Regions from separate parts of the Sporosarcina contaminans genome, predicted to be linked through region 1. Evidence: a T-box and tRNA genes for the amino acid it is inferred to sense, from the RefSeq annotation. Region 1 holds a T-box; the other holds one or more tRNA genes.
The links. The T-box of region 1 lies ahead of serS (serine--tRNA ligase). A T-box ahead of a tRNA ligase gene usually reads a tRNA of that ligase, here a tRNA-Ser.

Region 1 (7,466 bases):
TTTGCAGGTCATTGCTTTACAGGGACAGCGAAGCGTGGAGACAAGCGGATTATTGCAGTTGTCATGAATGCTGTTGACGCGAATGGCATTGGATCTTATAAAGCAAGATTTGATGCAACCCGTGCGCTATTCGATTACGGGTTCAGCCAGTTTTCAAATGAAGAGCTTTTTCCTGCAGGCTATCAATTTGATAAGCAAAAAACGGTTGAAGTGCTGAAAGGTAAAGAAAAAAAGGTTGCGATCGAGGTGAAAGATCCAATCCACATGATGATCAAGTCAAATGAAAAAGACTTGTATGTACCTGAATTAGTGTTGGACGAGTCCATCGTGAAGGATGGTGCTATTGAAGCTCCTATTGAAAAAGGTACTGTTATCGGCCATGTTCAGCTTACTAAGAAAGAGGGCGAAGAATATGGCTATATCGATCCGAAAGACGCTGGCATAGAAGTAGTTGTAGCCGACACGGTTGACAAAGCAGGATGGTTCTCTTTGACGTTGAGCGCAATTGGTGGTTTCTTCGTAGGCATATGGGATAGCACGACTGGATTCGTAAAAGGATGGTTTGATTAATTCATCATAAAGTTTCAGTCATTATAAAAAAGGGCGTTGACCATGAATGGAATCAACGCCCTTTTTCTATTTTCCAGGCATTCATCATCTGATGGATGCCTTTCGTAATTTGTTCGTCTGTTAAGCCGCCAAATCCTAATAGGAACGATGGTCGGCCTGTGATCGGTGATTTACGGTATTCATTCAATCCATAGATTCGTATACCACTTTCTGCAGCTTGTTCTACTAATTGAGCTTCATCTGCCTCACTATGCACGTTTATGACAATGTGCATGCCCGCTTCATCTCCGGAGAATGAAATACTATGCGTGTAATCATTCAATGCGTCTGTAAGTAACTGTAATTTGCGCTTATACACTTTCCTCATGCGATTTAGATGGCGGCCGAAATGTCCATCTGCCATAAAACGGGCAAGCGTGTGCTGATCGAGTCGAGGTACTGTCGATGAATAATGGATAAATGCTTTTTCATACCGATCAAGCAATAGTGGAGGCAACACCATATAAGCAATGCGCATAGAAGGCATAAGTGATTTTGAAAATGTACTTAAGTAAATGACTTTACCAGCCTTGTCCATACCTTGCAAGGAAGGGATCGGTCGACCAGTATAGCGAAATTCGCTGTCGTAATCATCTTCGATAATAAAATGTGCTTCTTTGGAAGAGGCCCAGTTTAATAATGCCGTTCTACGCGCCGCAGAGAGCACTGTGCCGGTCGGAAACTGATGGGAAGGTGTCACGTAAGCAATTGATGCTCCAGAGCGCTGTAAGGCTCGTACGTCCATTCCTTCATCATCTACAGCAATCGGTATGGCCTCCCTATTATTATGGTAAAACACATGGTGTGTGAGCGGATAGCCGGGATCTTCAATCGCATAAGCAGCTTCTGGGCCCAATAGCCGTATGAGCAGAGGCATAAGCTGCTCTGTTCCAGATCCAACAATAATTTGTTCAGGTTTGCAATCAACCCCTCGAGAGTGGTACAAATAGCGTGCAATTTCCTGTCTTAATTCCGGGTCACCATGAGGATGACCTAACAAGAGCAAATGCTTTGAAGACTCATCGATAACCTCTTTGGCATATTTGCGCCAAAGTTTGAATGGAAAAGCGTCTGTGTCAATTCTTCCCGGGGAAAAATCGATCTCGTATTTTTGAGAGGACCATTTCTGTTGAGGAGACAAGTGAACTATATCAACATAGGACAGTTCTTCAATTGCTTGGACAAAGTAGCCCTTTCGAGGCTCCGATGTAATAAATCCTTCAGCAAGAAGTTGCCCGTATGACAATTCGACAGTTGTTTGACTTATGGATAAAAACTCGGCTAGTTTCCGCTTGGAAGGAAGTTTTTCACCAACAGATAATTTACCGTCTGTAATGTCTTTGCGTATTTGTTGGTAAATTTGCTCATATAGCGGGATATGATTGTCTTTATGTAATTCAATAAGCAGCATTTCCAAAAGTCTCTCCTCCAATCTGACCCTTTCAATTAATCTGAAACTGAGTATTTCAATATGGTCATAATCTATTATACTGAACAATATGAAAAGGGGGAAGGATAAAATGGATTTCAAATATGGCGGCGTTATTATGGATGTTATTAATGCAGAGCAGGCAAAAGTGGCGGAGGCGGCAGGCGCAGTTGCAGTGATGGCACTTGAACGCGTTCCTTCGGATATTCGTGCAGCAGGCGGTGTAGCACGCATGGCAGATCCACGTATCGTGGAAGAAGTACAAAAGGCAGTTTCTATTCCCGTCATGGCGAAAGTGCGCATCGGCCACATTTCAGAGGCAAGAGTATTAGAAGCAATGGGCGTCGATTATATTGATGAAAGTGAAGTGTTGACACCGGCGGACGATGAGTTTCATTTATTGAAGAGCGATTATAAAGTTCCGTTTGTTTGCGGTGCTCGTAACTTAGGAGAGGCCGCACGCCGTCTTGGAGAAGGAGCGAAGATGCTTCGGACGAAAGGGGAGCCGGGAACGGGCAATATCGTTGAAGCGGTTCGTCATCTCCGACAAGTGAATGCGCAAGTGAATCAAATCGTCCATATGAATAATGACGAATTGATGGTAGCTGCGAGAGATTTAGCGGCACCATATGACGTGCTGCTCGCAATCCGTGAAGCGAAGCGCCTACCTGTCACAAATTATGCAGCAGGCGGTGTAGCAACACCTGCTGATGCGGCACTGATGATGGAATTAGGAGCTGATGGCGTATTCGTCGGATCTGGCATCTTTAAATCGGATAACCCTGAAAAATTCGCCCGTGCAATTGTAATGGCAACGGAAGATTTCCGGAACTATGCATTGATTGGTGATTTATCCAAAGATATCGGAACGCCAATGAAAGGTTTGGAAATTAGTAAGCTTCCAGAAAGCGAATTGATGGCAGGACGTGGCGTTTAATTCCAAGCAAATAGGGCCAGAGCATACGATGTGTGCTCTGGCTTTTTTATGGATATAAGTTTGTATTAAATGTTTTGAAACATTCAAAGGTACGATTCATAGTAACGTATTAAAGGATAATTGAATGGATGGTGAAACAGTGGATAAAATTTATTTAGTAAAATATTTGGTTAAATACGCTAAGGGATAGGAAGACATATGAAGAAGCGATTATGATCGTTCGTGCGGAGAGAAAGGAATAGCTGCAAATAAAGTCATTGAGCATTGGGGGAATCTAACAAAAGAACTTGCCTATGAAAATGCAGAAGGCGAATGACGACGTGGCACTTCGTACAAGTTTTGGACTGTTTTGAATTAGTGGATGAGATGGAAGGCAATATAGATTTCATAGAAGTGTATAGCAGGTATATTGTAGTGAAGGCAGGCACGGCGGCAGAAGATGTCATTCATGATTACTCGCTGGATAAATAAAGCAGATGGGGAGAAAAACTTTTTTGCATTGTAAGCACTGAATGATACTTATGGAGAAATAAATGAGTGTGTGAACCAAATTTATGCGCGGTTGTTGTCTTTTTGCTTGGCTGCATGAATTTTATGAGATCTTGAAGAACATTATGCAATTTTTAAGCTTACTTTTATCGTCAATAAATTTTATGGTCCGAGATGAAGTAAAGTAAAAGTAGCTGAGGCATCATTCAGCTCGGCGTAGTGATTTTTTTGGTTCCGCATGAGATGATATTGAATGGCAATGAATAACCGTATGTAGAACAACTATAGATTTCAAATATCGGATTGGCTATTGCAGGTATGCAGCCTTTTTGCTGAAGGGTGATGTCCATTGGTGGAACGACTAAAAGTATTTGATGAAAAGTATCAGTATTTGTATGATGAAAATCGGGATACGATTCATGAGAAAGGTTTGTGGCATGAAACATTCCATTGCTGGCTTATGGATGATGATCATGTATATATCCAAAAGCGTAGCGCTGATAAGAAGGAATTCCCTAATTTGTATGATATAACAGCCGCAGGGCATCTGCTTGCTCAAGAAGAAGTAATGGACGGAATTCGTGAAGTGGAGGAAGAGATCGGGATAAAAGTTGATTACTCGAAGCTGAGCAATATGGGGTTTGTCCAAGATACAATTCGGCTCCCTTATTTTATTGACAATGAATTTGCGAATGTATTCTTGTATCAATCAACTTTCATGCCGGATGATTTTATTTTGCAACAGGAAGAAGTCGATAGTATTCATGCAGTTGAAATTCAAAGCTTGGCAGCGTTGTTCCACGGTGAAGTAGCAAACGTGCGATGCAGAAACATTAAAACCGACGAGGTTTCAGAAATTTTGTTGACCGATTTTGTTCCACATGAAACAGAATATTTCCGCACGATGGCGAAACATTTTGTTATAAAATAGTTTCGAACCTTGCCAAATAGGGCAGGATATAGTAAAGTGTTCTTAATTTCAAATAGAAGACGATGATGGGAAGCAGTAACGAGCATGTTTTTTTAGAGAGAGCCGGCGGGTGGTGCAAGTCGGTAAAAAACACTTGTGAATCCGTCCCTGAGTAGCCGGGTTGAAATCTCAGTAAGCCCAGCCGGACATTGAACCGTTATTTCAAAGAGTGGATCAGCTATTTTGCTGGTCAATTTGGGTGGCAACGCGGGTAGTTCTCGTCCCTATTATGGGGATAGAGGGCTTTTTTTGTGTCCGAAAATTTTCGTCAACAATCATTTAAGGAGGAATCATCTATGTTAGACATTAAGTTGCTTCGAGCGAATTTCGATGAAGTGAAAGAGAAGCTTACGAAACGTGGAGAAGATTTGACGGACTTGGATAAGTTTGTTGGTCTTGATGAAAAAAGACGTGATTTGATTGCAAAAGTGGAAGTGCTTAAAGCGGAGCGGAACGAGGTTTCGCAAAAAGTGGCTGAAATGAAGCGCAATAAGGAAAATGCGGATGAGACAATCGCACGGATGCGTGAAGTCGGCGATGAAATTAAGAAGCTTGATGAGCAATTGCACCAAGTTGAAGAAGACTTGAATTATGTGATGATGCGTATTCCGAATATCCCGCATGAGTCTGTTCCCGTTGGAGATAGTGAGGATGATAACGTAGTAGTACGCACATGGGGAGAGAAGACTGAGTTCGGATTTGAACCGAAGCCACATTGGGAAATTGGCACAGATTTGAATATGCTTGATTTTGAGCGTGCAGCAAAAGTGACCGGCAGCCGCTTTGTCTTTTACCGCGGTCTTGGGGCAACATTAGAGCGTGCTTTGATCAGCTTTATGCTTGATTTACATGTGACGGAGCATGGATACGAAGAGATGCTGCCGCCATATTTAGTAAACCGTACGAGCTTAACGGGAACTGGACAGCTTCCGAAGTTTGAAGAAGATGCATTTTTGGTTGAAGAAGAAGATTATTTCCTAATACCGACTTCTGAAGTTCCTGTGACGAATTATTATCGTGATGAGATCCTTGATGGGGCACAGTTGCCGATCGCTTACACTGCGTACAGCACAAATTTTCGATCTGAAGCGGGATCTGCAGGCCGTGACACACGTGGGTTGATACGCCAGCATCAATTCAATAAAGTCGAGCTTGTCCGTTTTGTGAAGCCTGAAGAGTCTTATGACGAATTGGAAAAACTGACAGGGCATGCGGAAAAAGTGCTTCAATTATTGGGCCTTCCGTATCGCGTCTTGAAAATGTGCACAGCGGATCTTGGATTCACGGCGGCGAAGAAATACGATATAGAAGTGTGGATCCCAACACAAAACACGTATCGTGAAATTTCTTCTTGCTCCAATTTTGAAGACTTCCAAGCGAGACGTGCTTCAATTCGTTTCCGTCGCGAGCAAGGTGCGAAACCGGAATTTGTTCATACATTGAACGGCAGCGGGCTTGCAATTGGCCGTACGGTTGCTGCAATTCTTGAAAATTTCCAACAGGAAGACGGCTCTGTTATCGTGCCAGAAGTTCTGCGTCCCTATATGCGTGGAGTAGAAGTTATTAAGTAAAAAACAGTTATATTAACCCCTTAAAAGAAACAGATGAAGGTTGCGCACCTTCATCTGTTGTTTTTAATTGTTTCTTTTGCTGTTGGGAATATAAAATACCGATGACATCTCCATCTTTTTTAGAACCGCGACCGACAAAATAGTTGGACTCTCCTTTAATTGCTTGTAACGCTTTTTAAATTCGGTTGCGTCCGCCTCTTTATTTAAGTCATTATTTATTTCAGCAATATTGTCCACTTCTTCTACCTTATCAAAATTTCCTTTTGAGAATCCGGCTATATACTCCTGTGCTACAGCATCTAAATTGCCTTTAAGAACAATGGTATGCTGCACATCCCCGTTTTCAATTTCAATTGATCCAATCACTGTGGAGTCTCTTGGTATATAGAAGTCTTTTGGAAATTTATCAGACACCGGCAAATTTGCACCAAATTCAATTTTGTTTTGAATACCGTTACCCCTATCTCATGTCTACAAAACCTTAAAAAGACTGTAGACAAAGTAAAAAAATACTTTGTTACAGTCTGAAATTATTGTCTTTCTTGTTTCTTTTTCAAGCGTAGATTTCGGAAGAACGTTGACAGCATTTGCCCGCATTCATCCGATAATACGCCCTCAGCCACTTCGCATTCATGATTAAAGCGCGGATCATTTAGCAGCCGATATAAGGAATCAACGCAGCCGCCCTTTGGATCCCGTGCACCATAGACGACACGTGGTATTCTCGATTGTAAAATAGCGCCTGCACACATTGGGCAAGGCTCTAATGTTACGTATAAAGTAGTTTCTTCCAATCGCCAGCTGCCTAATGCTTTACAAGCATCTTGTATGGCGGATAATTCCGCATGTGTGACGGCATTTTGTGATGTCTCCCGCAAATTATATCCCTTTGCAATAACGTTTCCATCTTTTACGATGACGGCTCCAATTGGCACTTCACCAATCGTCTCCGCCTTTTTTGCTTCTTCAATAGCCATTCGCATGAATTGGCAATCTTGCTCAAACACATCCATTATTTTCGCTCCCGACTTAAAGGCAACTATGTTTCAATCTATCCCTATGGTAAAATAAAATGCAGAAATCGACAAATCAGAAGGAGATTATATTATGTCAGTGCCGTTTATTGCGGTGGAGGGCCCGATCGGCGTCGGCAAAACGACGCTAGCCATGGCGATTGCCGACGAGCAAAAATTCCATCCATTACGAGAAATTGTGGATGAAAATCCTTTTTTAAATAAATTCTACGAGAACATCGAGGAATGGAGCTTCCAGACCGAAATGTTTTTTCTATGTAACCGATATAAGCAGTTAGGTGATATAAAAAAGAATTACTTATCACAGCAAATTCCTGTCGTAGCTGATTACCATCTATTTAAAAACCTGATTTTTGCAAGACGTACATTGCCTGCTGAAGAGTTCAGAAAGTACGAAGAGATTTACCATATATTATTGCGGGACATG
Region 2 (7,466 bases), on a different contig from region 1:
ATATAGCGGCATCGTCGCTGCAAAAACAGGCGCCCCCTTCATTATGGCTGTCAACGGAGCCATTATGCTTATTTTAGCTATTTTTGCGTTCTTTTTACTCCGTTCGTTTACAGTAGCAAAGAAAAAGCAGGAGGCCGATTCTAAAAACTTCAGAGTCCGGTATTTATTCAAGAGTCCAGGTATGGTTCGTGCGTTCGCTGGAGCATTCTTCCTAATGTTTTCTCAAGGTGTTTTAGCGCTTGTATTGCCTTTAAAAGTAGAAGGTTTGGGGTTTGATACGAAAACGAGTGGCATGTTGCTGAGCACTTTTGGAATCGTTGCTATATTAATTTTTCTTTTGCCGATCAATCGGATTTTTGATAAGGCGCGGCCGATGCTCACCTTGGCTTTCGGCATTTCCGTAATGGGCGTCAGCATGCTGTTTTTAAGCCAAACTGATGATATGAGCTTATTATACTTCGCAATGGCATTATACGGGGTTGGCTTTGCCTTTTTATTCCCATCCATCAACTCTTTGCTGATCGATTCTTCATCTCCAGAATTCCGTGGTAAAGCATATGGTTATTTTTATGCGTTCTTTTCAATTGGAGTCGTTGTAGGCTCAAGTATTATCGGCTATTTGGATCTATCCTATAACGGTGGATTTATCGTAACAGGTATCGTATTGTTGGTGGTTGCCCTTTATACGGTTTTCGGGATGAAAAGGAATTTGCAGCTAACTGATCCATCAAAATAAAAAAGAAAGCAGAGATCGGGCGATATGCTCCATCTCTGCTTTTTCGATTATGCGGACAATCAGTCTTGCTACACAGACTGAGCTGCAAAAGATTTTATTTCTTCTATGAATGCTTCTCCATACCTTTCCAATTTAGCTGCTCCAACGCCGTTCACCTGTAAAAATTCCTCTTCGGTTTTCGGCATTTTCACAACCATGTCATGCAACGATTTATCGGAGAAAACAACGAATGGTGGAACTCCAGCCTCCTGTGCCATGCGCATACGAAGGGCACGGAGTTGATTGAACAGCGGATCTTCCTTCGTTATTTGCTTCGTTTCAACTGATCCTTTTCGGAATACTTTCACTTTATTAGTTAACACATCTTTTCCTTGTTCCGTTACATATATTATAGGAAACTGTCCATTTTCTACACCTAAATAATTTTCGGAAATGATGAATTCAATGAAATCGGAGACTTCCTTCGTATTACGGTCTTTCATTAAACCGTATGTCGACAGCTGATCAAAGTTAAATTCTAACACTTTTTTATTGCGGGAGCCAGTCAGTACTTGCGCAATCATCGTCTTACCGAAGCGCTGACCCATGCGGATGACGCAAGATAGCACCTTTTGTACGTCTACTGTTACTTCAAAAGCTTCTCTCGTATCTGTGCAATTTGCACATTTTCCGCAATCTTCCAAGTCTGTTTCTCCGAAATAAGAAATGATGAATTTTTGCAAGCATGATTCCGTATGGCAGTAATCTACCATTGACTGCAATTTTTCAAGCTCGGCAGGAATACGATTGCTTTCCTGCGATTGATCAATTAAAAAACGTTGGGTTAACACATCCTGCGAAGAAAAAAGCAATGTGCATTCACTATCCAGTCCGTCTCTTCCTGCGCGCCCCGCTTCTTGATAATAGCTCTCCATATTTTTTGGCATTTGATAATGGATCACATAGCGAATATTCGATTTATCAATGCCCATTCCAAATGCATTCGTTGCAATCATCACTTTTGCCTCATCCATCAAAAATCGGTCCTGCTCAGATTGACGTTCCAAATCAGAAAGCCCCGCATGATATTTTGCAACAGGCGTTCCACTTTTTTTCAGGACGGTATACAACTGATCGACCGCTTTGCGGGTAGCCGCATAAATAATACCAGCTTCCCCTTCATTTTTCTTTACATAATCTTTCACATATTTTTCCCGGTCTTGTCCTTTAATGACAGAAAAGGTTAAGTTACTTCGTTCGAAGCCGGTCATTACGGTATGTTCCGGATCAATGCGAAGCTGTTCACATATATCATCACGCACTGCTGGGGTTGCAGTCGCGGTCAACGCAAGGACAATCGGTTTTTTCTCAAATGCTCCAATCACTTTGCTCATCATCCGATAGCTCGGCCTGAAATCATGTCCCCATTGGGAAATACAGTGCGCCTCATCAATTGCGATCATCGGTATTTCCATTTTGCTGAGCTGTTGAATGAAGGAAGGGGAATCGAAACGTTCAGGAGCAACGTATAACAGCCGATACATACCTGCTTGCGCATTTTCCAACGTACCAAAATACTCCTCACTGGATAACGTGCTATTAATATAAGCAGCTGGAATACCGACTTGATGGAGAGCATCCACTTGGTCTTTCATTAATGAAATAAGGGGAGAAACGACTAATACAGTTCCCTCCATTATGAGGGCAGGCACTTGATAGCATATTGACTTCCCGCCCCCAGTTGGCATGACACAGAGCGTGTCCTTTCCATTCAAAACGTTGCGGATAGCATTTTCCTGACCTGTTCGGAATGAAGAAAAACCAAAATAGGATGAGAGAACAGATAATGCACGTTCGATTGAAATCACCTCTTTTTTTAATAGATTTTGTAATAGCGTCTGTCTAACGAAATACTCAAAGAAAAAAGCACCAAAAAGCGGTGCGGGCTTTACTCTAACAACAAACGTACTTCTTCCCTGCTAAGGAATTCACTCACTTCTATCGTTGCATAAAACTCCCGTAGCACAGATGGGCTTAGCCCCCATACTTCTTTACATTTTTCAAATTGACGCGCTGTAAATCATCGTCCTTTGTCAGTCGACGATCGTTTCAATAGGCTAGGCTGTAATTTCCTTATGTAAACCTTCTAATTCCGCATCTCCATGGCCAATTGCTCTCGTTTTCCAAAAATCGATCCGCTCATCGGCGGTACGGTTAGCAGTTTATATATTTGCAAATAGTCGAACGGCAGTTCCATCTTGCTGACAGCACCGGAAAGTCTGCCCTTATGGATTGCGGGATAAGCTTGCAATTGCTTTGAAGATGGTCCGGACATTTACATCATTCCTTCTTATAGAATAACAGAGAGGCGGCAGTTCATCCAAAGAAAATGAAATGTTTCGGTGAAGAATGCAAAAGGTCTGATCCCGGTACACAATTCCGAGTTCAAACCCTATTAGTTACCTATATGAGAGCGTTGCAGAATTTTTTTAGCCTCTTCCCTAATATAACCAACCTATGCAGCAGGCGTATTATTTACAATTTGATAATTTATGCTGGATGTTCCTGAATGCTGCTTACAATCGATAACCTATCCGAAAGTCCCACTCCCAGGCGAGCAAGAATTGACTATTATATTAAGGGCATTGTGATTTATACATGCAAGCAACTCCCCGAAAATTCTCTAAATAATACTCGTCAAATTTTATGCGAGGAGTGACCGTACTAAAACATTACAAACAGTTCATTGCATGTATTAGTGTATTGTCAATTCTTATTGCAGGGTGTTCCAATTGAATTAAAAATGAGAAAAATGGGATTATAGAACAGAATAAGGAATTAAAGATTATAGTAGAAAAACGTTTAGGAGAAGAGATAAATATGAACATATCAAAGAAATAACTAATGATCATGAAATACAAAAAATCAAAGAAATACGTAGTGACATTAGATGAGAAAATTCAAAAGTAGAAATGGCAAGCTATCCACATTACAAATTCTATTTAAAGGAAAATGAAGAATCTGGTTCAAAAAAGTTAATTTATGACCTATGGATTAGTCCAGACTAAGATAAAGTGGAACTTATTATAGAAGGTGAAAGCAAATACGCACAATTAACAAATAGTAAGTCAGCAGAACTATTTGAAAAAATTACAGGTGAAAAATGGATTGACAATCATTAATTCGCCTGAAACATTCCAAACGTTTGTTTACAGCTGCTGTTTTTTTAAGACTTGAGGATCATGAAAACAAAGCTGAAATCGACTGACGACCAGCGCAAATTGTGCATTTTAAAACAAAATGACAACCCTTTTATTCCAAAAGTATGCTAGTACTTTCAGAAAGGTTGTCATATCAAAGCTTGAATATGTATGGCGGAGATGAGAGGATTTGAACCCCCGCGGCGCGTGAACGCCCTAACTGATTTCGAGTCAGTCCCCTTCAGCCTCTTGGGTACATCTCCGTATGGATCACAAAATTTATTATATAAAATTTCAATCGATCCTGTAAAGTTTTTAATTTGAAAAAAGATATGAAATGATCAAGCTGTCGGGAAAGATGCTTGTACTTTCCACGACAGTGACCACCTCGCATATTTATATTTTTGCGATCCTGAAATTGCTCACCATCATGATGCCTAATACGACCATGATGATAACGAAATAAGGAGCTGCCATATAAGGGCTTAAGAAATAACATAATGCCAATATAACGCCAGCGACTGTAATTGGAAGGCCATAGAAAGATCCGTCAAACTCTTTTACATTGTAACGTGCGAGACGAACAGCACCAGATAGAATGTAGAAAACGGTCGCTCCGATCCCGACCCAAAGCATCGACGATAAATCAGTCATGTAAATCAATAACGCCGGTGCTACACCAAACGATACGAGGTCGCTTAGCGAGTCCAATTCTTTCCCGAATAAGGATTCACAATGGAAGCGTCTTGCAACGAGGCCGTCAAACCGGTCAAACAAAGCCGCCAAGAAAATAAAAACAAGGCTCATATGACTAAGTTCTTTCGCAATAAGAATAATAGCAATAATTCCGAAGCTGAGATTCAGCAATGTAATTGCATTCGCCATTTGTCCTTTTAACTTCGTATAATCAAAATATCTCGATAAAAACATAAGATTCCCTCCATTCTATATTTTATTTATGTTGCATGACAGTTTCTGTCTATAATATGGTAGATAAATATCGACAAATCAGCTATTATCGTATACGGAAGTTCTAAAACTATTTGTACTTCATTATACTTATCCAATTCGGATATTTAAGCATTGGAGAATGATGTCATGAAAAAAGCGCTATTCAACTATTTCGTCGAATTGACTGGTCATCCAGTGTCTTCATCGATGTTGCAATTTATCACCCGCTCACGCTTCAGCCGCAAGCTGATTAGGCCTTTCGCAAAAACATACCGCATCAATCAAGATGAAGCAGAATTTCCGGTGGCATATTATGACAGCCTTCAAGCATATTTTACGCGCAACTTGAAAAAAGGTTCCCGCCATATTGATGAAAGAAGCAATATTATCATTTCTCCGGTCGATGGCTTTGTGAGCGCCGCTGAAAAAATCGGCCCTAACCAATCATTTAAAATTAAGGACCATCTATATAGTATAAAAGATATTTTTGGGGATGAAAAGAGGGCAATCCCTTATAAAAACGGATTTTTTTTCATTTTTTACCTTTCTCCAAGCCATTATCATCATTTTCATTACCCGATAGACGGTGAATTGCTATCAAGATATGCATTAGGCACGACCTCATTTCCGGTAAATGATTTAGGTTTACGCTTAGGCAATAGACCTTTTGCAACGAACTACCGTCTCATTTCCGAAATGATGACTTCTTTCGGAAGAATTGCTGTCGTCAAAGTCGGTGCTTTGAACGTCAATAGTATCCATATAAACGATTCATCGAAGGAATGTAAAAAAGGCGAGGATTTCGGATATTTTTCTTTCGGATCGACCGTCATTTTGTTTATGGAGCGTAATGACTCATTTACACCTTTAATTTCCGCAAATACGGAAGTGAAATTGGGGCAGGCAGTCGGAGAATGGAGTGTATAGTGAACTTCATGCTTTCTGATTGCTTTCTGAATAAAAGATGTGCATTACACATCCAAAAGATGTTTACTACGAGATTACAAACAGATGGGGAATGAAAATGTTACAGCTTCAAGAATTGATCGTCCATTATGGATACTTTTCCACCTTTATTTTTTTGGCACTTGGCATATTCGGCTTGCCAGTGCCCGACGAAATTATCGTCGCGTTTATCGGCCACCTTTCAGCAATTGGCACGTTTAATTATTTCATCGCCATGATTCTTACAATTTTAGGTGTTATGACAGGCACCATATTCACCTATACGTTAGGAAGGAAAATTGGTAAGCCACTTATTCAGAAATATGGCAAATGGATTAGTCTTTCACCAAAAAGGTTGAAAATTGTCGAACGATACTTTGAAAAATACGGTGCTTTGACGGTTACGATCGGCTATTTCGTACCGGGCATGCGGCATATCGTTTGTTATTTATCGGGCACAGCTAACATGGAGATGAAAACATACTTGCTGTTTGCCGCGATTGGTACGTTTATCTCTTCTATTATTTGTCTATCCATAGGCTATTTCATCAAACTTCCTTTTTGAAAATAAAAAGTTGCTGACAAAGTTTATTAGACATTTGGCAGCAACTTTATTTTTGTGGATATACAGAAAACCTTAAAACAAATCAAACTTCAACATACGTCATTTTAATACAGTACTTTGCTGCACAACTTTTATTGGCAGACACTCTCGGTCGTATCCTTTATTATAAGCCTTTATCTAACTCATACAGCTTTCGATATCGTGTATTCGTTGCTAACAACTCATCATGCGAACCTTCCATAACAATCGATCCTTCTTCCATGAAAAGAATGCTATCCATTTTTTCCATGCCAGAAAGATGATGTGTAATCCAAATGATTGTTTTTCCAGCAAGTGCATCAAAGATCGTCTCAATTAAAGCATTTTCCGTCTCTGGATCCAAGCCGACTGTCGGTTCATCCAAAATAACGACAGGAGTATCTTTTAATAGGATTCGAGACAGCGCAATGCGTTGCCGCTCTCCCCCGGAAAAACGCTGCCCGGTTTCTTCCATTTGTGTATGCAAGCCTTTTGGCAATGATTGCATATACTTTGTTAAGCCGACTTGCCCGATAACCTTTTCAATCTCTTCCATAGTTGCGGAAGCATTGCCAAGCTTTATATTGTTTGCGACAGTCGTGGCAAATAAATAAGGTTTTTGCTCCAATACTCCAATCTGATCGAAAATACGATCACCTTTTAAAGCTGCCTCTTTCCCATTTAGCGTTATCTTTCCATTTGTTGGCTGCAAAGTACCTAAAAGCAGCTGCATAAGTGTAGATTTACCTGCACCACTTTTCCCTAAAATAGCGATTTTCCGTCCTTGAGGAATTGACAAAGAAATATTATGAACAGCGTCTGCTTGTTCATTCGAGTAGCGATAAGAGACGCTGTCCAAACGAATATCAATCGATCGCAACAGCTTATTTTCCTCTTGTTCTGTTTGCACCTCAGGACTATGCTGATCGATTGCTTCCAAACGCTTCAAAGACTCGTCATAATGAGGAATCCTCTCTACCGCGTGAGAAATGGGCATGAGCGCTTCTACAATTGGAATCACTACTAATGTAAACGCCGCAATGTAAACTGGCATTATAACGCCTTCACCTGC

Region 2: it has a tRNA-Ser gene. The T-box ahead of serS (serine--tRNA ligase) is inferred to sense a tRNA for this amino acid. The anticodon was not compared.

The regions. Positions count from the first base shown of each region.
Region 1 covers NZ_JBHTLT010000106.1:6,317-13,782, reverse strand. The annotation lists gene ACFQ38_RS13020 (serine hydrolase) at 1-570, shown strand, start outside; gene pdxR (MocR-like pyridoxine biosynthesis transcription factor PdxR) at 623-2,026, opposite strand; gene pdxS (pyridoxal 5'-phosphate synthase lyase subunit PdxS) at 2,109-2,975, shown strand; gene ACFQ38_RS13005 (hypothetical protein) at 3,288-3,446, shown strand; gene ACFQ38_RS13000 (NUDIX hydrolase) at 3,817-4,395, shown strand; T-box leader at 4,449-4,663, shown strand; gene serS (serine--tRNA ligase) at 4,731-6,005, shown strand; gene ACFQ38_RS12990 (hypothetical protein) at 6,069-6,371, opposite strand; gene tadA (tRNA adenosine(34) deaminase TadA) at 6,536-7,018, opposite strand; gene ACFQ38_RS12980 (deoxynucleoside kinase) at 7,113-7,466, shown strand, end outside.
Region 2 covers NZ_JBHTLT010000125.1:7,869-15,334, reverse strand. The annotation lists gene ACFQ38_RS15610 (MFS transporter) at 1-736, shown strand, start outside; gene recQ (DNA helicase RecQ) at 805-2,583, opposite strand; gene ACFQ38_RS15600 (hypothetical protein) at 2,862-3,050, opposite strand; tRNA gene ACFQ38_RS15595 (tRNA-Ser) at 4,088-4,178, opposite strand; gene pssA (CDP-diacylglycerol--serine O-phosphatidyltransferase) at 4,312-4,845, opposite strand; gene asd (archaetidylserine decarboxylase) at 5,014-5,793, shown strand; gene ACFQ38_RS15580 (DedA family protein) at 5,891-6,376, shown strand; gene cydC (thiol reductant ABC exporter subunit CydC) at 6,540-7,466, opposite strand, start outside.